One region of the Paenibacillus sp. FSL H8-0315 genome, then DNA from elsewhere that is predicted to be linked to it. Evidence: riboswitches for the same ligand, from Rfam matches in the RefSeq annotation. Region 1 holds a riboswitch; each other region holds the start of a gene.

Region 1 (3,430 bases):
TCATTAATAATCCGATAAGTGCAAAACCTAAACCTGCTACATAGTAAGGTGCAGGACTTGATTCACCCGTTTTTGGCAATTCCTTCACAGGTGGCTTACCTAATGGGATCGTATCGTCCACTACGATGATTTCATCAGGTGTTGGTGTTGGCGTTGGTGTCACTGCCGGTACCGGACCTAATGGGATCTCATCATCATCAACAAGTACTTCTGTGCTATTCGACGGTGTTGGTGTTGGTACTGGCGATGGTGTCGGCGAAGCTACAGGCCCAAGCGGCACAGGATCTTCTGCAAGAACTATAGTGCCAATTACGGATGATGGCGTTGGTGTCGGGAACACAGAAGTCTCTGGTGTCGACGTTGGTGTTACCTCTGGCGTTACCGTCGGTGTTGGTGTTGCTTCAGGCGTTACCGTCGGTGTCGGTGTTGCCTCTGGTGTTACCGTCGGTGTTGGTGTTGCCTCAGGCGTTACCGTCGGTGTCGGTGTTGCCTCAGGCGTTACCGTCGGTGTTGGTGTTGCCTCAGGCGTTACCGTCGGCGATGGCGTTGGCGTCGCCTCAGGTGTTACCGTCGGCGTTGGTGTCGGTGTTGGCGTTGGCGTCACTGTCGGCGTCGGTGTTGGTGTCGGCGTTGGTGTCACTGTCGGCGTTGGTGTCGGTGTCACTGTCGGCGTTGGTGTCGGCGTTGGCGTTGGTGTCGGCGTCGGCGTTGGCGTTGGTGTCGGCGTTGGCGTTGGTGTTGGCGTTGGTGTCGGTGTTGGCGTCACTGTCGGCGTTGGTGTCACTGTTGGCGTTGGTGTTGGTGTCACTGTCGGCGTTGGTGTTGGTGTCACTGTCGGCGTTGGTGTCGGCGTTGGCGTTGGCGTTGGTGTCGGCGTTGGTGTCGGTGTCGGCGTTGGTGTCGGCGTCGACGTTGGTGTCGGCGTCGGCGTCGGCGTTGGTGTCGGTGTCGGCGTTGGCGTCGGTGTTGGTGTCACTGTCGGCGTTGGTGTCGGCGTCGGCGTTGGTGTCGGTGTCGGCGTTGGTGTCGGCGTCGGCGTTGGTGTCGGCGTCGGCGTTGGTGTCACTGTCGGCGTTGGCGTCGGTGTTGGCGTCGGTGTTGGTGTTGGTGTCGGTGTTGGCGTCACTGTCGGCGTTGGTGTCGGTGTTGGCGTCACTGTCGGCGTTGGTGTCGGTGTTGGCGTCACTGTCGGCGTTGGTGTCGGCGTCGGCGTTGGTGTCACTGTCGGCGTCGGACATGGTGTTGGCGTCGGTGTCGGCGTTGGTGTCACTGTCGGCGTCGGCGTTGGTGTCACTGTTGGTGTCGGCGTCACTGTCGGCGTTGGTGTCGGCGTCGGTGTTGGCGTCACTGTCGGCGTTGGTGTCGGCGTTGGTGTCGGCGTTGGTCCGGGTTCATCACCATCGTATGGATAGTGGTGAAATTCACCACCACCAGTACCTTTGAGTGAAGCCGCCACTAAAGTACCGTTAATCTGACCATTAATAAAATCAACATGAGCATAGGGGGCAAGTATGCTTCCCATTACACCTATGCCTGCCATATCAAGATACGCAGCTTGGCTAAAGTTAAGCAAAATTTTCTTGCTGTTCAACACGTTATTAGGTAGAAATCCGAAGTTTTTCATTTTTACGTTAGAACCATCAATATTAATAATTGCAGTAGATCCTGAAGGAACATTTATTGTAATTCCGTAGGTATTAGAGACGTTATCTCCTGAAACATTAAAAACATTGACCGCAGGATCTGTACCTGTCAGGGTAAGGCTGCCATATTGGTACACTGTTGTTCCATTCGCCGGCAATGCTGCAAGTTCTGCTGATTTGTCCTTCAAAGACTGACCTACGGCTGAAAAGTCAATCGTACTCCCCTGTCTTTTTGTACCACCCTTGAGGAGCGTTACATTCCCTGAAAAATCTCCCCCGTGCACGATATTCCCATAAACAGTACCTCCGTTGAAAGTAAGATTCCCTCCAACAACAAGTGTGTCAGTCAGGGAAACCTCTGCAGCGGTCAACCTATCTCCAACACTATAGTTGGTTAAGTTAACGTTACCTCCAGCAGCAAACCTTCCTTCCGTATCCGAAACTGTCGTTATATCCCCTAGAATAAACACGTTGTAGACCGCTGCAATTCCCAATGTAGAAGAACTACTAGCTCCAGCAACTCCAGCTCCCAATGAGGAAAGCCCACTACCTACCGTCAAAATCCCAGCTAATACAAGCGAGAGTAACGGTTTTATTCTTCTTTTCAAATGGCACACCTCCTAAAACTATGATTTATATTAATCAGAATAATTACCAGAAACTCTAAAGGACCTAACAACAAAAAAGACCGCCAAAAAGAAGTGAAATTCCCTTCTCATGGCAGTCGGACGGTCATTGTGCCTTTAAGACACTTTAGACTCCTGGACTTTGCGTCCCGCCCTTTCAGACGGTTTGCTATTATCATGACTATATATATGTATTACACTGCAAGTCCAGAACTGGTAGCTGAAGCATTCTATCCAATAACAGTCTATGACTTTTAATACTTTTGAATTAATAACAGTTTAGCTCCCGACACCCACAATTGTCAATCAATTCCTTTCGATAATTCCCCGCATTAGTACCACACAAAAAAAGCGCCTAAAGGCGCTTCGCATAAGGTTTTTCATTAAATTTTAAAGTAACTGTATATAGCCCAATATGGATATCCATAAGGGAACACTCAGAATTAAACCAAAAAACAATCCACGCTGGAGGCTGCCCTCTTTTTCCATCATAATTCTCCTTTATTTGCGTTCGATACATTAATTTTTATTATTACAATTTTTAATATAATTTATTCTTCGTTATTAAGTTGTGAATTTAATCACATTGGATAAACTGTTTAGAAATACCATTGATTATTTTTGGAATATCGGGGTAGAATACGAATATACGTTCCTATTAGAGGTGATGAGATTCATGCATAGAGCAGAAAGCAGGGACAACATGCTGGTGAAATCTTATTTATTGCTTCCGATGATTTTATCAGCTTTCGAACGGGACTCCGCCATTTTATCTACACACTTACGAACACCCGCCCCTTATCTGGAGGTGCTTGGAACAGCTGCTGCAGTAGCTACAACAGATCTAAGGGATGTTCGTGCAGAAATGAGAAGACGGGGAATCAAGGTGTATGAGCAAAACAGACTTAATACTGGAATTGAAGCCAAGTATATATGTCGTGGCTATCATGAACGAATGCTGCTGTTGAATGACATTGTTGCGGCTCAGGCTGCCATCCATATGCGCAGATACCTAGGGCTGGATATTTCATCTTTTAAGAGTTACGAAGAACAGTACCAGATTAAGTAAAGCTGTATAGAAGCCGCTGCGCTCTCTCCCCCCAATCAATTAGTGAACAAAAAAATAGGCCTTACCATGGGAGTTGGCAAGACCTGAGAGAG
Region 2 (3,430 bases), 2.7 Mb from region 1:
CTCATTACCGAAGCAAGGGAAAGATTCTTGAGGGTTGGAAGCTCTTCTGAATAATCCGCATCGGCCAAAGCCTCACGTTTGGTGATTGTGTTTGGGTCAATATGATTTAGGCAGTGCACCAAATTATCGCGCAGGTCCCCAGTGACCGGTATCGTTTTGGACAATAGTATTTTTCCGACAAAGGTTGGATCAATATCAAATTGAATTAAAGTTGCTGGATGATTCTCCCGTTTAAGATTACAGATGGTCATATCACTTAAACGTGATCCAAGCACTATAAATAAATCGCTTTTATTCAATAAATCGTCCCCGTGGGTCGAACCGCCAACGCCAATAGGACCATGATAGAGTGGGTGATCCCAGACTATAGCCCCTTTTCCACCTGGAGATGTTACTACAGGAATATTAAAAGTTTCTGCGAGTTGAACAAGCTCTTTATGTGCTCCGGAGCGGTTAATTCCTTTACCCGCAATAATCAAAGGATTCTTAGCAGCTTGAATAGCATCGATGACTCTATCGATATTAGCTTGACTAATTAGAGATTCTCTTTCTGGGATTACTATATTGCATTCTTCCAATACTTCAGTTTGTACATCAAAAGGAATACAAAGATGAACAGGACCCCGTTTGGTCAGGGCCACAGAAATCGCATGATTAAAAATAGTACCAAAGTGATCCCCACGTTCAACCAATTTACTGAACAAGGTGGCAGGTCTGAACATATCAGCTAAATCAGCCAGAAAAGAGGTGGAGTCCTGACATTGTGGAATTCCAAGCTCTGTAATGGATTGGTGGCCGGTAATAAATAGGACAGGTAGGTTGTTAGCTTTCGCATGTGCTGCTGCTGTTAGCAGGTTAGTTCCCCCAGGACCCGAAGTACCAAATGCTACGCCTAGGTTACCCGTTTTCAGCGCATACCCTGCTGCTTCGAATCCGGAGCTTGCTTCATGTCTGCCGGGAATAAATTCAATACCGTAATCCACCATCTTTAGAACTATTGGACAAATGGATTTGCCAATGATCCCAAAAGAATGGGTGACTCCAAGGTTACGTAGTGCTTCCGCCATGTAATCTGCGACTGTCTTCAAAAGAAACACCTCACAAGTTTTTTGATATATATTAGTTATTAATCTACCGAATAGATACGATAGATCAATATACTCAAAAAGTAAAAACCTGTGCTCTATAGTAAGCACAGGTTGGTGGCATAAGGCACCGCTAAGACTGAACAATAGTTCAGCCGTCCTGGTTCCTCTGCAACCTGGCAATCATGGCCTCAAACGAAAAAATGAGGCTGTAGATCCATGGTTTTGCGTCATCCTCTTTCGAGGATTTTGCCAATATTAATTTATAGTTGATAAGAATAATTTTCCTTTACAATATATTCCTCATTAATTTTTGTCAACATAATCCGCTAAAAAAACTCGAAATTTGACGAAAGTCTTGTCCAAGAGATGAAGTTTTGCCTCGCGAAAAAAACTGCCACCTAAGACTCAGCTTAGGTGGCAGTTGATAGTTTTGAACTAGAATTTAAAGATATGAATGGTTTTTTGCAGATTAAATACGGCCTGGGTCATTTTTTCCGTTTCTTCTGCAACAGACTGCAGGGCATTAATCTGTTCATTCATAGCCGCCGATACCTCTTCCGTGCCAGCAGCAGTTTCTTCGGTGATTGCTGAGATATTCTCAATTGCACTGGAAATTTTCAAGGCACTTTCTAGCATAAGATCACTCTCCGCAGAGAATGAAGAGATTTGCTCGGTAATGTACTGCACGCTTTGTACAATTTGTGCGAAAATATGGGCAGATTGAGTGATCATTTCATTCTGAACCTGCACAACCTCTTCATTGATGGCAATATTATCGATGGCTTGTTTAATATCTGACTCAATGCTGCGGACCAAGCCGAATACTTCTTTTGTGGATGCCGTAGATTCTTCAGCAAGCTTGCGAACCTCTTGAGCTACAACGGCAAAACCCCGACCATGCTCTCCGGCACGAGCAGCTTCGATGGAGGCATTCAGTGACAGCAGGTTGGTCTGCTCAGCGATCTCTGTGATGGTCTTGGTGATCATCGTAATCCCGCGGGCATTTTGTGAGAGAGCTTCAATAGTATCAGCCACTTTTTGTGTAGCCTCTATGTTTTTGCGCATGCCTTCAGCCTGTGTATCTACGGATTGGCGCCCTTGCTCAACAAGTTCTAAGGTATGTATTGAACGTCTGTTCATTTCTTTGGTGGAGTTCGTATAATTGGATACTTTGGTCTCAATGTCTTTAATGGATTCTGTCATATCAGCGATATCCGTAGATATTTCATTTGCACCAAGAGCGAGCTCAGTAGAAGAAGAGGCTACTTGTGCCATGACAATCTTCAGGTTCTGGTTCTTATCTTCGATTCCGCGGCTTGCATCCATAACTTGACGGGTGATCTGCGATGCATCGGTCAGAATCTTCTTGAGCTTATCAATCATTGTGTTAAAGGAGCGGCTTACGTCACCCATTGAGCCATTTTCGTCCGCTCTGCTAGTGAAATCGCCCTTCGAAATACTGTGAGATACATTAGCAATATCATCAAAAGATGATGTAAGCGTTCTCTCCACGAAGCGAGCAACAGGTAAAGTCAGACCTGCAAGAACAACTACTAGTATAATTCCTACGAGAAATTGACCTAGAATCATTAACGTAACTAAGACAGGAATAGCAAACAGTGCGGCAACGAGGTAACATCCGGCAACAATTCTTTGTTTTAACGGAAGTTTGTGCATCCAGCTCATTGGTAAAATGTCCCCCTTATTAAATTTTATGTAATGGTGTTATTATAGGGGATTTATAGGTCATTGGTCTATAGAGAAGTGTCATAAATCTTCTTTAAGTAGTAGATATTTAGAATTGATGTCAAAATTCCTCATATATTGCGGAAATTGTTTTAATAGCAGACTTTACCATCCCTACTAGTTCGATAGGAGCTAAAACAATAACTGAAGGAGAGAAAGAGAGTACGATACGACAGGCAGATTCTATAGCATTAAACTCGGCCTCCACGTTCATCCACCCAGTATTAGCAGAGGGTTCTACTAAAGTTATAGTTACATATCTTTCACGTTGTAATTCTTTAAGAATAGACTCATTCACCTTTAAGTTCACTACATATTTTGGCAGTGCTGCTTTAAAAGCTAAAGTCGATTGTTCCCAGTAGCTTTTTAAATCAAAAGCCTCAGGTCTGACAAATGATTCATAAGTTGCGTCAGCTTGTATTAATCTCGACACGCGAAAAGTCCGCATTTCACCCTCGGTTCGTGCCACTACATACCAAACTCCACGTTTTGCGACTAACCCGAGAGGTTCAATGAAACGCTCCTTCATCTCGTCATTCCGTGGGTAAGTGATCTTCACTTTACGGTCTTCCCAAACAGCTTCCTGCAGGACAGAT
Region 3 (3,430 bases), 2.3 Mb from region 1:
AACAGTTTATAGACAATGATCGCAGCCTCGGCTCTTGTAGAGGAATGCTTAGGATACAGATACAACCCGTCACCTTGTACTAACTTATTATAAATCGCTGCTGCGACAGAGTTTTTTGCCCAGCTGCTGATGCCATTACTATCCTTAAACCGTGCCAATTCAGCTTGTATTTTATTCATTCCAGATGCGTCAGCTTCAACTCCCGTTCGCACTTCGATAGCACGAATTAGCATAACCATCATCTGTTCTCGAGTCAGAGGATCATTTCCACGGAAGAGACCCCCGTCCCCTTTCACAATTCCAGCAGCAGCAGCCTCTACCCATCCATAAGACCAATTCTGCGCTGAAACATCACGAAAGGTTGGAGCAGCGGGAAGGATCGGCTTGATTTGGAGCGCAGCTGCTAGCAGTTTCGTAAATTGAGCACGGGTCAGTGTGGCTTTTGGTGCATAATCAGTACTAGTCATTCCATCCGCAATTCCTCTTGATGCCAGCACTTCAACCTCTTGCCGAGCCCAGTGGCTTGTCATATCAGTAAAGCTTCTTTCCCGTAGCATCACCGAATAGATTCCAGATTCCGTAATTGCGCTTCGGACGAAATCGTCTTCCAGGTTAGTAACCCCGCCATAGTAGCTCCAAGTTCCTAATGCAGTATCATATTGATAGATTCCGAGCTTCTCTCGGTTCGTAGTCCAAGGAGTTTCCTTTGCATATCCAATAGCCAGTAACGCTGGAAGTTTAAAGGTTGAGCTGGCCTCCACTTGCCAACTAGAACTTTCTTTACGTAGTTTAATTCCTTTATTATCGATAACCGTTTGAGTCTTACTTTCTTCTACTTGAACCAAACTTACTGTTGTATTCTCAGGAAATGTCCCTGCTGAAATTTCTAAACGAGCCAAACCATTTGCCGCAGTCAAAATGCCGCCTTTATCTCCAAACACCTTACTGTCTTTAGGACCCGTTGGTGTTGGAACTGAAATGTTTGAACCTGAATTCCCGCTTGAATTTGAATTTGAATTCGAGTCTGGGTCAGGATTAGGATTAGGACTCGGAGTTGGAGTTGAACCCGGCCCCTAATCTACATCCAACTGTACTGCTTCTATGTATTGGTCATTAATGCTATAAAGAAGTTTCTCTCCACTAATTCCTATAAGCTTCGCGCCTGAAGGGAGTGCGGGAAGAGAAGTAACACTCCGTGATAAAAGATTAACGTTCTTCAAAACAGGAGCACCATTTACCTCTACCTGAAAGACCGCTTGTCCTGCACCTATCGCCATAAAAGCATAATCCGTGTTAGAAATATTCATTGCAGTAAGATCCATAGGCGATAAAGTAAAATCCTTGATGGACATCAAGACGTATTTGCTCTCTGAAGCTCCATTTTTTTGCTTCCAAAGCACGTGGCTACCATTGAACACGAACCAATCTACAAAATTCGCTCCACCCAGCCTGACTATGGAACGTGTGGCTCCGCTGCTCAAATTGAGCATGCTAAGTCCTCCGCTCCGAGCATTTTTATAAACTACTATGCCATTAGCTAGGACCGGAAATCTTCCCTCACCCAGTTCCGCTTCTACACCCGAGGCCAAACCATGATAGATCATATTTCCATAATGTGTACGCTCATACCAGACTACGCCCACTCCATCTGTTGATGGATTGCCGTATTGTCCTGACGTTTGGTTGAGCTTGGTAGGAGATCCAATAGAAATGTTGGAACTATAAATATCCCAGTTCAGTGAAGATTCTTCTTCACTACTTTTATCAGCCCACACCACAAAACCTCCACCAACTGCAGGTGCATCTTTAGCAGAAGAACTGGAGGTGAGTATTTTAGCTGCTCCGCTAGTCTGATTTAGGGTATGTACCTGTTTGATTCCTTTTGCATCCTTTTCCATCCATACAATCTGATCACCGAACACACTATAATCTGTTCGACCTGGATCACTCCCCGTTGCCGAAGCTATATCAGCTTCAACTACTCCGGCAAACAAATTCACAAACATACACATAACCGTGAGCAGCATCAGCCTATTCCTCGGGGTCCTCACTCTACTTCTGAACCTCATTCTTTTCTCTCCTTCAGGGGGATTTTTAGGCACGCAAAAAAACCAAGTGCCTTGAGCGGCCCGGCTGTCGTAACATCCCTTCGTGGGATGAATTAGACCCGTGGCTTTGCGTCTCCGACTTTCGTACGAATTTGCCTTTGTTTCCAAACTCGGTTTCCAAATAAATATACATAGGTAGGACTATACTATTAGCGGAATATAATACTTTAGAATTAATATGTTCTATATATTCCATTTTTAAGGTGATTATAAAAAGCCCATCATTTAAAATAGGTAATTTTCAGACAAAAAAAAGTAATCTATAAAAAGACAACCAGACAACAATTCTCCAATAATCGGAGAAACGCTGCCTGGCAGGGTGCTTGAGCAGATGATAGAGGAGAATTCGCCAATTACACCGGATCTCAGGGGAATCTGAGAAATAGAATAAATGTATTCTATACAGTTATTTCGTAGGCAAATGCAATCATTTTGACTTTAGTTGCATTTTCTACAACTAAAAACACGAGAAGCCACCACTAAGGCTGTAAATCAAGAAAATAGCTGTACAAAATACACTTACATCCATCGGCTGGAGGGATTCGAGAAATATAGTTGTACGATGTACAATTAAACTCGCTTCTACGTATTGCTCCCCATGACTTTCTATACAGATAGATGGTGAATAGACCCTTATAGCTCTGCTCTCTTTACTTTATCGGGACTATACTCCCACATCTGCAGCCCCGCACCGATCATTCCACATAAATTACCATGATAGGCTGCTTCAATACGAACATTTTCCAGCATCGATGGCATTACTCTGCCCTTTACTTCCCTTCTAATGCCTTCAAACAAAAGTTCGCCTGCTTCAGCAACTCCACCGCCAATGACGATGACTTTAGGGTTAAAAATATGGATTAATGAAGCAATCGCGGATCCGAGCGCAGCAATCGTGTCTTCCATTAACGCTGTAGCCAGAGAGTCACCTGCCCGCCATCTCGCTATCACTTCCCGTGAGTCTACGTTCTCTGGGGACTGGTTATGTAATAAAAGCTTGTCGCGCATGCGACGTGCGATACTTGTGCCTGAAGCATACTGCTCCAAGCAGCCTGTTCCACCACAAATGCATGCAGGCCCTTTGAAATCTACAGACATATGGCCTAACTCTCCAGCCCCACCCCAAGAACCGTGGACAAGATGGCCGTCTACGACTATCGCTCCACCCACGCCCGTACCAAGGGCAAGACAGATAAAGTCTTTTACCTCTTTGCCTGAGCCTAAATATTTCTCTGTTAATGCTAATACATTCACGTCATTATCAACGATTACCGGAAGATGAAACTGTGTCTGAAGCAAATCCTTCAAAGCTGTGCCAGCAT

What was found. Region 1 has a riboswitch for cyclic di-GMP ahead of MHB56_RS16905 (choice-of-anchor A family protein). Riboswitches for the same ligand answer to the same signal wherever they lie in the genome.
Region 2: linked by a shared signal. The riboswitch ahead of MHB56_RS05180 (thiamine pyrophosphate-binding protein) and the one ahead of MHB56_RS16905 (choice-of-anchor A family protein) in region 1 are both predicted to bind cyclic di-GMP.
Region 3: linked by a shared signal. The riboswitch ahead of MHB56_RS27000 (hypothetical protein) and the one ahead of MHB56_RS16905 (choice-of-anchor A family protein) in region 1 are both predicted to bind cyclic di-GMP.

The regions. Positions count from the first base shown of each region.
Region 1 is NZ_JBBOTA010000001.1:3,880,798-3,884,227, reverse strand. Features, by position in the region: gene MHB56_RS16905 (choice-of-anchor A family protein) at 1-2,251, opposite strand, end outside; cyclic di-GMP riboswitch class I at 2,360-2,450, opposite strand; gene MHB56_RS16900 (hypothetical protein) at 2,946-3,338, shown strand.
Region 2 is NZ_JBBOTA010000001.1:1,184,712-1,188,141, reverse strand. Features, by position in the region: gene MHB56_RS05180 (thiamine pyrophosphate-binding protein) at 1-1,097, opposite strand, end outside; cyclic di-GMP riboswitch class I at 1,253-1,349, opposite strand; gene MHB56_RS05175 (methyl-accepting chemotaxis protein) at 1,524-2,774, opposite strand; gene MHB56_RS05170 (helix-turn-helix transcriptional regulator) at 2,896-3,430, opposite strand, start outside.
Region 3 is NZ_JBBOTA010000001.1:6,209,145-6,212,574, reverse strand. Features, by position in the region: gene MHB56_RS27005 (S-layer homology domain-containing protein) at 1-941, opposite strand, end outside; gene MHB56_RS27000 (hypothetical protein) at 1,074-2,027, opposite strand; cyclic di-GMP riboswitch class I at 2,121-2,215, opposite strand; gene MHB56_RS26995 (ROK family protein) at 2,742-3,430, opposite strand, start outside.